DNA from 2 places in the Affinirhizobium gouqiense genome. Region 1 is predicted to be linked to the other one. Evidence: predicted binding sites of a transcription regulator. Region 1 holds the regulator's gene; the other holds the start of a gene.
What was found. The regulator PhoB, encoded in region 1, activates phosphate uptake and scavenging genes when phosphate is short. The targets are predictions, from matches to a motif close to TGTCATNNANCTGTCAT.
Positions count from the first base shown of each region.

Region 2: a site for PhoB is predicted at 2,895-2,911, ahead of olsB (l-ornithine N(alpha)-acyltransferase). Genes of this name have one in related genera too.

Region 1 covers NZ_CP129382.1:3,310,255-3,316,132, reverse strand. The annotation lists gene QTJ18_RS24005 (aspartate aminotransferase family protein) at 1-831, opposite strand, end outside; gene QTJ18_RS24000 (GcrA family cell cycle regulator) at 1,261-1,815, shown strand; gene phoB (phosphate regulon transcriptional regulator PhoB) at 2,649-3,332, opposite strand; gene phoU (phosphate signaling complex protein PhoU) at 3,371-4,084, opposite strand; gene pstB (phosphate ABC transporter ATP-binding protein PstB) at 4,139-4,930, opposite strand; gene pstA (phosphate ABC transporter permease PstA) at 4,966-5,878, opposite strand, start outside.
Region 2 covers NZ_CP129382.1:3,206,046-3,211,923, reverse strand. The annotation lists gene QTJ18_RS23540 (NADP-dependent malic enzyme) at 1-1,749, shown strand, start outside; gene olsB (l-ornithine N(alpha)-acyltransferase) at 1,976-2,848, opposite strand; gene QTJ18_RS23530 (hybrid sensor histidine kinase/response regulator) at 2,956-5,244, opposite strand; gene lspA (signal peptidase II) at 5,302-5,817, opposite strand; gene QTJ18_RS23520 (TrmH family RNA methyltransferase) at 5,814-5,878, opposite strand, start outside.

The DNA of each region.
Region 1 (5,878 bases):
ATTGCCGCCATAAGTGGTGCCGTGGACGCCGGGCTTCATGCCGGATGCAGCCTCGGCTGTCGCCAGGCAGGCGCCGAAGGGAAAGCCGCCGCCAATGCCCTTGGCCACGGCCATGATATCGGGCGTGACGCCGGACCATTCATAGGCGAAGAACCGGCCGGTCCGGCCGACGCCTGTCTGGACCTCGTCGAAGATCAGCAGGATGCCATGTTCGGCGCAGAGGGCCCGCATTTCCCGCAGGAATTCCTTGGACACGACGCGAATGCCGCCTTCACCCTGGATGGGTTCGATCAGCAGCGCTGCCGTGTGATCCGAGATTGCCGCCTTCAGGGCAGCCATGTCGCCGAAGGGAATTTGGTCGAAGCCGGGCGCCTTGGGGCCGAAGCCTTCCAGATACTTCTCCTGCCCGCCTGCGGCGATCGTCGCAATCGTGCGGCCATGAAAGGCGCCTTCGAAGGTGATGATCTGATACCGGTCCGGCTGGCCCTTGGCATAATGATAGCGGCGCGCGGTCTTGATCGCGCATTCCAGCGCTTCCGCACCGGAATTGGTGAAGAAGACCTTGTCGGCGAACGTCGCCTCGACCAGACGACGCGCCAGCCGCTCCTGCTCCGGAATTTCATACAGATTGGACAGGTGCCAGACTTTTTCGGCCTGATCCTTCAGCGCGCTGACCAGATGCGGATTGGAGTGACCGCAGGAGGTCACGGCCACGCCGGCACCAAAATCCAGATATCGCTCGCCCGTTTCCGTCACGAGCCATACTCCCTCACCGCGCTCGAAGCGCAGGGGAGCCCTTGCAAACGTGTCGAAAAGCGCAGCTTCAGCCATGACGACGCACTCCTTCAGGCGATCTCTCAGGAACCTGGCGACCAGGACCGCCAGAAATCAAAAATGCCGCCTCAGCGGGCGGCCGGCGCACTATCCGCATTTCGGCGGGACCTGTCAACAAATGCGGCACATTCCAGCGGCTTTCAGGCCTTTGGCGCGACCGCTGCCCGATTGGCGGACAGCGCCATTGGTATGTGACAAAAAAGACTCTATCGGGAAGCAAGTTGGGGAAAACCCGAAAATCGATTCGCGCTGATTCGAGCGACTCTTGTCAGCGAGTCCACCGCCCATTAGGTTAAAGATCAATTACTAGACTGCATGCGGCGGAACTAGTCACCAACAGTATAGATGTAGTATGCGCGGCGAAGCCCCTTCGCCGTAACGGTGAGAGATTCTGTCTTGCTGGTATGCTCATGGCGGAGAGACAGCATGAACTGGAATGACGAACGCGTCGAGAGATTGAAGCGGCTGTGGGCGGAAGGCCTGAGCGCGAGCCAGATTGCCGCGCAATTGGGCGGCGTTAGCCGCAATGCCGTAATCGGCAAGGTGCACCGGCTGAACCTGCCCGGCCGCGTGAAGGCGGGTGGCAACACGGCCCAGCCGCGAACTCAGAAGCGCCCGACGGCTTCCCCTCGCCCTTCCACCTTCAATGCGCGTTCGACCGCCGCTCCGCAGAGCGCCGCCGCCCGCCCAATCACCCGCGCGGCGGGATCTGCGGCGTCTCGAGACGAGATCGAGATCGGCCTGGTGGAAACCGTGGCCGCTCCGACGAGCGGTGTGGTTCCCATGGCGCGCCGTCTTGCGCTGACCGAACTTACCGAACGCACATGCAAATGGCCCGTGGGCGATCCGCTGAAGGAAGATTTTCATTTCTGCGGCGCGGAATGCGGCGACAGCTCGCCCTATTGCAAATATCACGCACGGCTCGCCTATCAGCCCGTGACGGAGCGGCGCAAGGCTGCCAATTCGGTCGCTCGCGCCTGATATCCGGCCTCGGCTTGCTGCGCGATGGCTGGTCCTTGCGCATGACCCAGGCTCAGCGCAACGTCTGGTCTGAGAGGCGAGGCATCCGGCTCCGGGCGATGTCCGGCCAAATGCTGATGTCCTGCGGACGGTGGTCCGCAAGACCCCTGACGGCCGGCCCCGGGCAGTGCGATCGGCTGCCAGGACCTGGCGGAGGGGATGAAAGGCGCATTGCATGCTCGCGCCGGAAGCATGAGCGCGCATTTGATATTCCGGAAATGCCGCCGCTTCGCGATGAGAGGCCGAGCCCCCACCACGGCGCAGGTATCTGGATGCGACAGCATCCCGGGCACGCAATCTCCATCCCTGATCTTTTGCTTACACGAAGCGCGATCATGCCTTAGTCGAGCATTCGCATTTTCAGCAATCACAGGTCCAGCAACCACATATCGAGCATCCGAGCTGAGATCCGACAGAAGCGGACCTATGAGGCTCGGTCGTGCAGGGCTCGGTCATGCAGAACCAGTCACGCAGGCTTGGTGGGGTTGGCCCGGTCATGCAGGCTTTGTCAGGCAGGCTTGCTCATGCAGGCCCAGTCACGCAGGCTTAGCCAGGTTGACTTGGTGAGGTAGGCCCGGCCAAGTCGATCAGAGAGGCCAGGTCATTGCAGATCCCGCCTGTGACAGCCGTTTGCCCATGATCCCGACATGAAAGCCGCTAATGGCCGCGACGGATCACCGCGCCGACACCGGTGACGACCGTGACGACCGTGACGACGCCATTGGCCGATCGGCAGGGCACTGTCATCCTCTCTGCCCTTCACCGCCGCGATCCCAACCGGATCGAGAGCCGGCTCAGGCTTCCATGGAATAGCCTGCGCCGCGCACGGTGCGGATGACATCCTGCATATTGGAGAAGTTGAGCGCCTTGCGCAGACGTCCGACATGCACATCGACCGTGCGTTCGTCCACGTAGATATCGTGGCCCCAGACTCCGTCCAGCAGTTGCGACCGGGAAAACACCCGGCCTGGCGAGGCCATCAGGAATTCCAGAAGCCGGAATTCGGTCGGCCCCAGGCGCACTTCGCGGCTCTTGCGATGCACACGATGCGTTTCGCGATCAAGCTCGATATCGCCGCAACGCAGGACGGAGGAGAGCACTTCCGGGCGCGCCCGGCGCAGCATGGCCTTCACCCGCGCCATCAGCTCCGGCGTCGAGAAAGGCTTAACCACGTAATCATCGGCGCCGGTCGCCAAGCCTCGCACCCGCTCGCTCTCTTCGCCGCGCGCCGTCAGCATGATGATCGGCAGGCGCTCCGTTTCCGGACGCATCCGGAGCCGGCGGCACAGCTCGATGCCGGAGACGCCCGGCAGCATCCAGTCCAGGATCAGAAGATCCGGCAGGCGCTCCTGAAGCCGGATTTCCGCTTCATCACCCCGCAGGATCGTCTCCACCTCATAACCTTCGGCCTCAAGGTTGTAACGCAGGAGCACGCTCAGCGCTTCCTCATCCTCAACAACCGCAATCTTCGGCAGCATGTCTTACACATCCTTCACATTGGCAGCCGATCGCAGCCTTATTCGGCAACGGCACCCAGCATGTTCGACGTGTCATCCTTCGGGCGCTCGCCCTCCGGCGCCGCACCGGTGGCGATGTAATAAATGGTCTCGGCAATGTTCGTGGCATGGTCGCCGATGCGCTCTATGTTCTTGGCGCAGAACAGGAGATGCGTGCAGGTGGTGATGTTGCGGGGATCTTCCATCATATAGGTCAGGAGTTCGCGGAACAGCGAGGTGTACATCGCATCGATTTCCTCGTCGCGCTGGCGGATCGCCTCGGCCTTCTCCACCGAACGGCTGGAAAAGACGTCCAGCACTTCCTTCAGCTGTACCAGCGCCAGATCCGAGAGATGCTCCAGCCCCCGCGCCAGCTTGCGCGGCACGCCCGTGCCCTGAACTGCAATCACCCGCTTGGCAGTGTTCTTGCCCAGATCACCGACCCGCTCCAGATCCGAAGCAATGCGCAGGATGCCGACGATCTCGCGCAGATCGCCCGCCATGGGCTGGCGGCGGGCGATCGTCACGATCGACTTTTCCTGGATCTCGCGCTCGGCATGATCGAGAATCACATCGTCCGAGATCACCTTCTGAGCCAGGGCGCTGTCAGAATTCACCAGCGCACGCACCGCATCGGAGCACATCTGCTCCGCAAGCCCGCCCATTTCCGATATGCGGCGGTTCAGATATTTCAGGTCCTCGTCAAAGGCCGAGAGGATATGGGTGGGGGACATGATGCTTCCTCGGGAATAGAGTTGATCGGCAGGCTTCAGGCGAAGCGAAAGGCCTCAGCCGAAACGGCCCATGATGTAATCCTGTGTGCGCTGATCGTCTGGATTGGTGAACATCTTGTCGGTGTCGTTCTCCTCGACCAGCAGGCCCAGATGGAACATGGCGGTGCGCTGGGAGACGCGCGCCGCCTGCTGCATGGAATGGGTGACGATCACGATGGTGAAATTCGTCCGCAACTCGTGGATCAGCTCCTCCACCTTGGCCGTGGCGATCGGATCGAGAGCCGAGCAAGGCTCGTCCATCAGGATGATTTCCGGCGATACGGCAACCGCGCGGGCAATGCACAGACGCTGCTGCTGGCCGCCGGACAGACCGGTGCCCGATTCATGCAGGCGATCCTTCACTTCATTCCAAAGCCCCGCCTTCTGCAGGGAGGATGCGACGATCTCGTCGAGGTCTGACTTCTTGCGCGCAAGGCCATGAATGCGCGGGCCATAGGCCACGTTCTCATAGATGGATTTCGGAAACGGATTGGGCTTCTGGAAGACCATGCCGACCTTCGCCCGCAGCTGCACCGGATCCACCTTGGGATCATAGATGTTCTCGCCGTCGATGAGGATATTGCCTTCCACCCGGCAGCTGTCGATCGTGTCGTTCATCCGGTTGATGCAGCGCAGGAAGGTCGACTTGCCGCAACCCGACGGACCGATGAAGGCCGTGACCGAGCGCGGCCGGATTTCGATATTCACATCGCGGATCGCTTGCTTCTCGCCATAAAAGACCTGGACGTTGCGCGCGGAAATCTTGGAGTCGATCATGACTGCTGCCTTCGTAGTCGTCGTATTCATCGTTGATATATTGTTCATCATCAGGAATTCTCCCTCTACCAACGACGCTCGTAGCGGCGACGCAAGATGATTGCGGACAAATTCATCAAAATCAGGAAGACCAGCAAGACGATGATGGCACCGGAGGCACGTTCGATGAAGGCCGGGTCGCCACGCTGGGTCCAGTTATAGACCTGGACCGGCAAAGCCGAGGCCGGGTCGAAGAAGCCTTCCGGCGGTCCGGCCGGATAATCGCGGACAAAGGCCACCATGCCGATCAGCAGCAGCGGCGCTGTCTCTCCCAGCGCCCGGGCGAGACCGATGATCGTGCCGGTCAGGATGCCGGGCATGGCCAGCGGCAGGACGTGATGGAAGATCGCCTGCATCTTGGAGGCGCCGACGCCCAGCGCCGCATCGCGGATCGACGGCGGCACGGATTTGAACGCCGCGCGCGTGGCGATGATGATGGTCGGCAGGGTCATCAGCGTCAGCACCAGACCGCCGACGATCGGCGCCGATTGCGGCAGGCCGGCGAAATTGATGAAGGCGGCCAGGCCCAGAATGCCGAACACCACGGAGGGAACGGCCGCCAGATTGGCGATATTGACCTCGATAATATCCGTCAGGCGGTTCTGCGGCGCAAATTCCTCCAGATAGATGGAGGTCGCGACCCCGAGCGGCAGCGACAGGACCAGGACGATCAGCATCATGTAGATCGAGCCGACAATGGCGACGCCGAGGCCGGCGGCTTCCGGACGCGTATCGGAGGCATCCGCCGCGGTGAAGAAGCCCCAGTTGAAGTGATTGGTCAGGATGCCGGCAGATTTCAGCTTGTCTGCCAGGATCAGCTGGTCGGGCGAGATGTTGCGGTCGAGCTGAGCGCTCTCCATCGTCACGCGGCCCTTGTAATAGCCGTCGATGCGGCCCGATGCCAGGAGATCGAAGGAGACGGTGGTGCCGATGACCGAG
Region 2 (5,878 bases), 100 kb from region 1:
GCCGCGGCGGGCCTGATCAACGCCCTGGAACTGACGGGCCGCGACCTGAAGACGACCAGGCTCGTGTGCAACGGCGCCGGTGCCGCCGCCATTGCCTGCATCGAACTCATCAAGGCGATGGGCTTCAATCCCGACAACATCCTTCTCTGCGACACCAAAGGCGTCATCTACCAGGGCCGCACGGAAGGGATGAACCAGTGGAAAAGCGCCCATGCGGTGACGACCGATCACCGGACGCTTGAAGAGGCGATGGCCGGCGCCGATGTCGTCTTCGGCCTGTCCCAGAAGGGTGCTTTCACCGAAGAGATGATCCGCTCCATGGCCGAGCGGCCGATCATCTTTGCCATGGCCAATCCCGACCCGGAGATCACCCCGGAGGAAGTAGCGCGCATTCGCGATGATGCCATCATGGCGACGGGCCGGTCGGATTACCCGAACCAGGTCAACAACGTGCTCGGCTTTCCCTATATCTTCCGCGGCGCCCTGGATGTGCGGGCGCGGCAGATCAATGATGCCATGAAGATCGCCGCGGCCCAGGCTCTGGCCGATCTGGCGCGCGAAGATGTGCCGGATGATGTCGCGGCCGCCTATCAGGGCGTTCGCCCGCGGTTCGGGCCGAATTATATCATTCCCGTTCCCTTCGACCCCCGCCTGATCTCCGCCATTCCGGTTGCCGTTGCGCGAGCCGCGATCGAGAGCGGCGCCGCACGGCGGGTGATCGAAGACCTGGAAGCCTATGGACGGGAACTGTCGGCCCGCCGCGATCCGATCGCCGCCACGACGCAGGGCATTTACGAGCAGGTGCGCCGCCGGCCGAAGCGGGTCGTCTTTGCCGAAGCCGAGGAGGAGCAGGTCATGCGGGCGGCCGTCTCCTTCATCGCCCAGGGCCTCGGCACCGCCATCCTGCTTGGCCGCGACGACGTGATCCGCTCCACCGCGGAGCGCGCCGGAATCGAGCTGGAACGGCCGGGCATCGAAATCGTCAATGCCCGGCTTTCGACACGCGTCGAAGCCTATATCGATTATCTCTACGCCAGGCTGCAGCGCGAAGGCTATCTTCTGCGCGACGTGCAGCGCCTCATCCACAATGACCGAAACCACTTCGCCGCCTGCATGGTGGCGCTGGGCGATGCCGATGCCATGGTCACCGGAACGACCCGCAATTATGCGACGGCCCTGTCGGATGTGCGCCGCTGCATCGACGCCAAACCTGGCCATAAGGTCATCGGCGTCTCGATCCTCGTCTCGCGCGGCCGTACCGTCTTCGTCACCGATACGGCTGTCCATGACATGCCCTCGGCCGAAGACCTGGCCGATATTGCCTGCGAAGCCGCGCGGATGGCCCGCCGCATGGGCTATGAGCCGCGGGTGGCCATGCTCGCCTACTCGACCTTCGGCCAGCCGCGCGGCGAGCGCTCGGAACGGGTCCGCGAGGCCGTGAAGATCCTCGACGGACGCCGCCTGGATTTCGAATATGATGGCGAGATGGGAGCCGACATTGCCCTCAGCGCCGCGCGGATGGAGCAGTATCCGTTCTGCCGGCTATCCGGCACGGCCAATGTCCTGGTCATGCCGGCCATTCATTCCGCCGCCATCTCGACGCGGATGCTGCAGGAACTCGGAGGATCGACGCTGATCGGCCCGCTTCTGGTCGGGCTGGACAAGTCGGTGCAGATCACCTCCATGGGCGCCAAGGATAGCGATATTCTGAACATGGCAGCAATCGCCGCCTATAATGCCGGAACGTGAACCGCCACGGCGGCGTTCGGCATGAGTTTGAGGGATCCGGATGGGCTGACCGCTGCGTCAGCCCGTCCAAGGATCCATTCCCTCACCCGTGAGACGCTGAGCAGACGAGTCAGGCCTGTTACGGCCCCAACCCGTCCTCGTCAGCGCGTGTCGGTTCTTGATATCCCATGTCGGCCGACCATCCCCGCCGAGACGGTGCAAAGATGGAATGAATGGATGGCGACGCTCAGCTGGCAAACCGGCCGGCATCGGCCCCGTAGTAATTGATGTATCGACCGGAAATGGATTCGATCGGCAGCACCACGAGAACATCGGTGGTGTTGAATGCCTTGTCGACCACGGCGCCGTCTCCCACCATGGCGCCGAGCCGCAGATAGCCCTTGATGAGCGGCGGCAGGGCCATCAGCGCCCGCTTCGGATTGACCGCTTCCTGGGGCATCAGATCCATTTCACGGTAGAGTTCCGGCCTTGCCTGGACGGCCCAATCCCCCTTGGCGAGGACCGACTGGTGGAGGAAGGACAGCGCCAGCGCATGTTGCTCCGGATGAATGCCGGGGAAGGAGGCGCAGCCGAACATGGCATGCATTCTGTGCTTCAGCGCATAGGCCCAATTGCCCTGCCACAGGAGTTCGACAGTACGCTTGGTGCGGTAATGCGGCAGCACACAGGACCGGCCGAGCTCCATGAAGCGCTTGTCGGGATGGCGCTCCAAGAGCGGGCCGATCTCGAATTCACAAGCCGAATAAAAGCCGCCATGGGCCATGGCGATATCCTGCCGCAGCAGGCGATAGGTGCCGACGATCTGGTCTTCCGGATCGCCCTCGAGCGCCGTGTCGACGACAAGGAGGTGGTCACAGATATCGTCGAACAGGTCCATGTCGCGACGCCGGCGCATGGCCTCGGGAGGCAGCTGGGCCTGCATTTCCTCGACGAAGACGCGGTAGCGCAGGGCCTGCGCGGCGTCCACTTCCCGCTCCGTCCGGGCGAGCCGGGTTTCCAGGCTGCCGATCCGACCGAAGACATCCTCCGCCGGCGTCGGCATTGCCGGCGCTCTCTCCATCTCAAGAGACGGATCTCGTTCCAGAAAGTCGATTGTCATGGCAATTCGCCCGTCTCCAGTAGTCGATCCCATAGAACACCAATCTACGACAGGAAAGTGACAAAGCGGATGCGATGATAGAGGCAGAGACGGGATTATGACAAGAACTATGACGCGTGCCGGCGATCCAGTCCGGCAAGCACAAGACGCATCTCGTCCAGGAGGTGCTGCGGATCGACCGGCTTTTGCAGGACCCTTCGGGCGCCCTTTGCCAGGATTTTCTGTTTGACCTCCGGATTGGTCTCGCCGCTCATGACCAGGAGCGGCAGAGGGCCGGCGCCGGTCTGGCCGGCCAGCAGGGGCAGGATTTCTTCTACGGTGCCGTCAGGCAAGTGAATGTCGGAAATCACGAGGTCGAGGCTATGGGCGCCTGACAGGACGGCCCTGAGGCCAGCGAGATCGTGAACCGGTTGCACGGTACATCCCGCCTTGCGCAGGATTGCCCCGACCATCATGGCGCTCACCGGATCGTCTTCCGCCAGAAGCACGCTCAGCCCCAGATCGCGCCGCTCCCCCGTTTCAGCCGCGCTGGGCAAAACGTGACGCGCCCGCGCGCGCAGCGACGAGCCTCCCAGGTGACCGCGCAGCACATCCACGAGCGATTGCTCGCGGATCGGCCGGATGAGCCAGGCATCATAGGTATCGGCGGCCTGCGCATTGCGCTCCTCGGGGCTGACGAGCAGGATCCGGCGCAAGGCATCGGCTGCCGCGGTGAATTCGGCAGGATCGGTCACGCGCTGGTCCACCACCAGATCGGTAAAGCGCATTCCCTGTCGATCGGACTGTTCGATGAGGTGATTGGCCTCGGCAATGCTCCTGGCATGACGCCCCCGCCCACCCAGCGTCTCGATCGTCGAAAGCGTTGTCGTCGCAACCGGTCCTGCCGGCGCCACCAGAAGGACGCGCGAGGATCGCAACCACAGCATCCTGTCGCTTCCCTCCTTGCCGCCCTCCACGGGGCTTGCGGGGAAGCGGATGGAGAAAGTGGTACCCCTGCCCTTTTCGCTGACCAGCGACAATGCGCCGCCCAACTCGGTCAGGATGCGCGCCGAGATCGACAGGCCAAGACCGGTTCCGCCGCTTCGTTCCATCGCGCTGCCGGTCTGTTCGAAATCCTGGAACAGGCGGGCCTGCTCGTCTTTCGAAAGACCGGGGCCCGTATCGGCAACGGTGATGACGATATCCGGGCTGTCGAGGCTCACCCGGATCAGCACCCCGCCGCTCGTCGTGAACTTGACGGCATTGCCGATGACGTTGAACAGCACCTGCCGCAGCCGGCCGGAATCGAAATCCATCAGGCCGGGAACATCATGTGCAACGGTCGCGCCGATCTCGATTCCTTTTTCATGCGCGCGCGGCGCCAGCATCTCGACGACGCTTTCCAGGAGCTGCCGGAGGTTTTCCGCACGGCTGTTCAACCGGAAGCGGCCCGCTTCGATGGTGGCATAATCGAGAAGATCGTCCACCAGCTGGGCCAGGGCCGAGCCCGCCTGGCGAATGCCTCCGATGTAATTCTTCTGCTCGAGCGTCAGCGCGGTCTGGTTCAACAGCTGGCTCATGCCGAGAATGCCGTTCAACGGCGTTCGAAGTTCATGCACCACAGTTGCAAGCTGGCGGCTCTTTGCCGCGCTCGCCTCTTCGGCCTGGATGCGCGCCTCCTCCCGCGTCCGGGCGGTTCCGCGCTCGGCAGTCACATCGCGGATCTGGCTGAGGATGAGCCGATCGCCGCTCTGGGCGTCCCGCACCATGACATCCTGCCAGAGCAGAATGCGATAGCCCTCCGGCGAGACATATTCCACATCGCAGCTCTGCTGCGCAGGTGCAGGCGGCGGCGAGAGGCCAAGCATCTCCAGGCTGAGCGTCTCGGGGCTCAGCGTCTCGGGGCTAAGCGTGTCGGAGCTGAGCGTCTCAGGGGTCTGACCCTCGACCCTCCTGGTGCCGATCAGGCTGCGGAAGGCCGCATTGGCGCCCCGGATCCGACCATCGCTTTGCCGCAGAATGGCCGGAAGCGCAATCAGGTCAAGACTGTCCAGAACATGTTGCGGGTTGACGGAGACAAGCGCCCCGTCATCGTCATGCGCTCCACCGGATCTTTCTTCAACGTCTCGCTCTTTAACGTCTCGCTCTCTAACGGTCCGCTCGCCCGCCAGGGGCTCGGTCTCCTGGCCCAGCGGCGCAAAGCGGCTGAAGGCGCCAATCCTGGCGAGAAGGGAACTTAGAACAGTCTGGGCTGATGCCGCATTGCCCCGGGGGGATGGCGCGTTTGGGACGGATGGCGCGTCTAGGGCGGATAGCGCGGGCGGCGCATCGGATGGCGCAGATGTCTCGCCATCGGTCCAACTCTTCTGGCCGAATGACTTGCGAAGGTGGTCATGAAGATCGGCAAGATCACGCATGCGCGTGTTCTACCACCGGAATCCTTAAGATGTGTTACGATGGTCGCAGCGCCGGCATCACGGGCGGCGGCGGATGGAGAGGATCTCGTCCAGGATGACGCATCCCGCCCCTATGGTGATGAAGCTGTCGGCGAGGTTGAAGACCGCAAAGGACCAGGTCTGCGTGTAGAAGAGCACGTAATCGACCACATGGCCGTAAAACAGACGGTCCAGGATATTGCCCAACGCACCGGCGATGATGAGGGCGAAACCGGCATGCGCGAAGGGGCGATCCTTGGGCGTTCGCCGCCAGAGCCACAGCACGAAGACGACGATGACCAGCCGCATGCCGACGATGAACCAGCCATCCAGGTGGTCAAGCATGGAAAAGGCGACACCCAGATTATAGGTGCGGTAGAGGGCGAGGAAGGGAGCCACCGGCACCGCCTCGCGCAGCGGAAGATAGGCTTCCACCGCGACCTTGATCAGCTGGTCTGCCAGCACCGCCAGGATCACGAAAATCATGATCGGTACCGGCCGCGAGAACAGGGTGGGGCGGGCGGATGTCGCAGTGTGCGTGCGGGTATCGGTCATTTCGCCTCCAGCGTCAGCAGATGGCGACGCGCTTCGAAAAGCATGACGGCACTGGCGACGG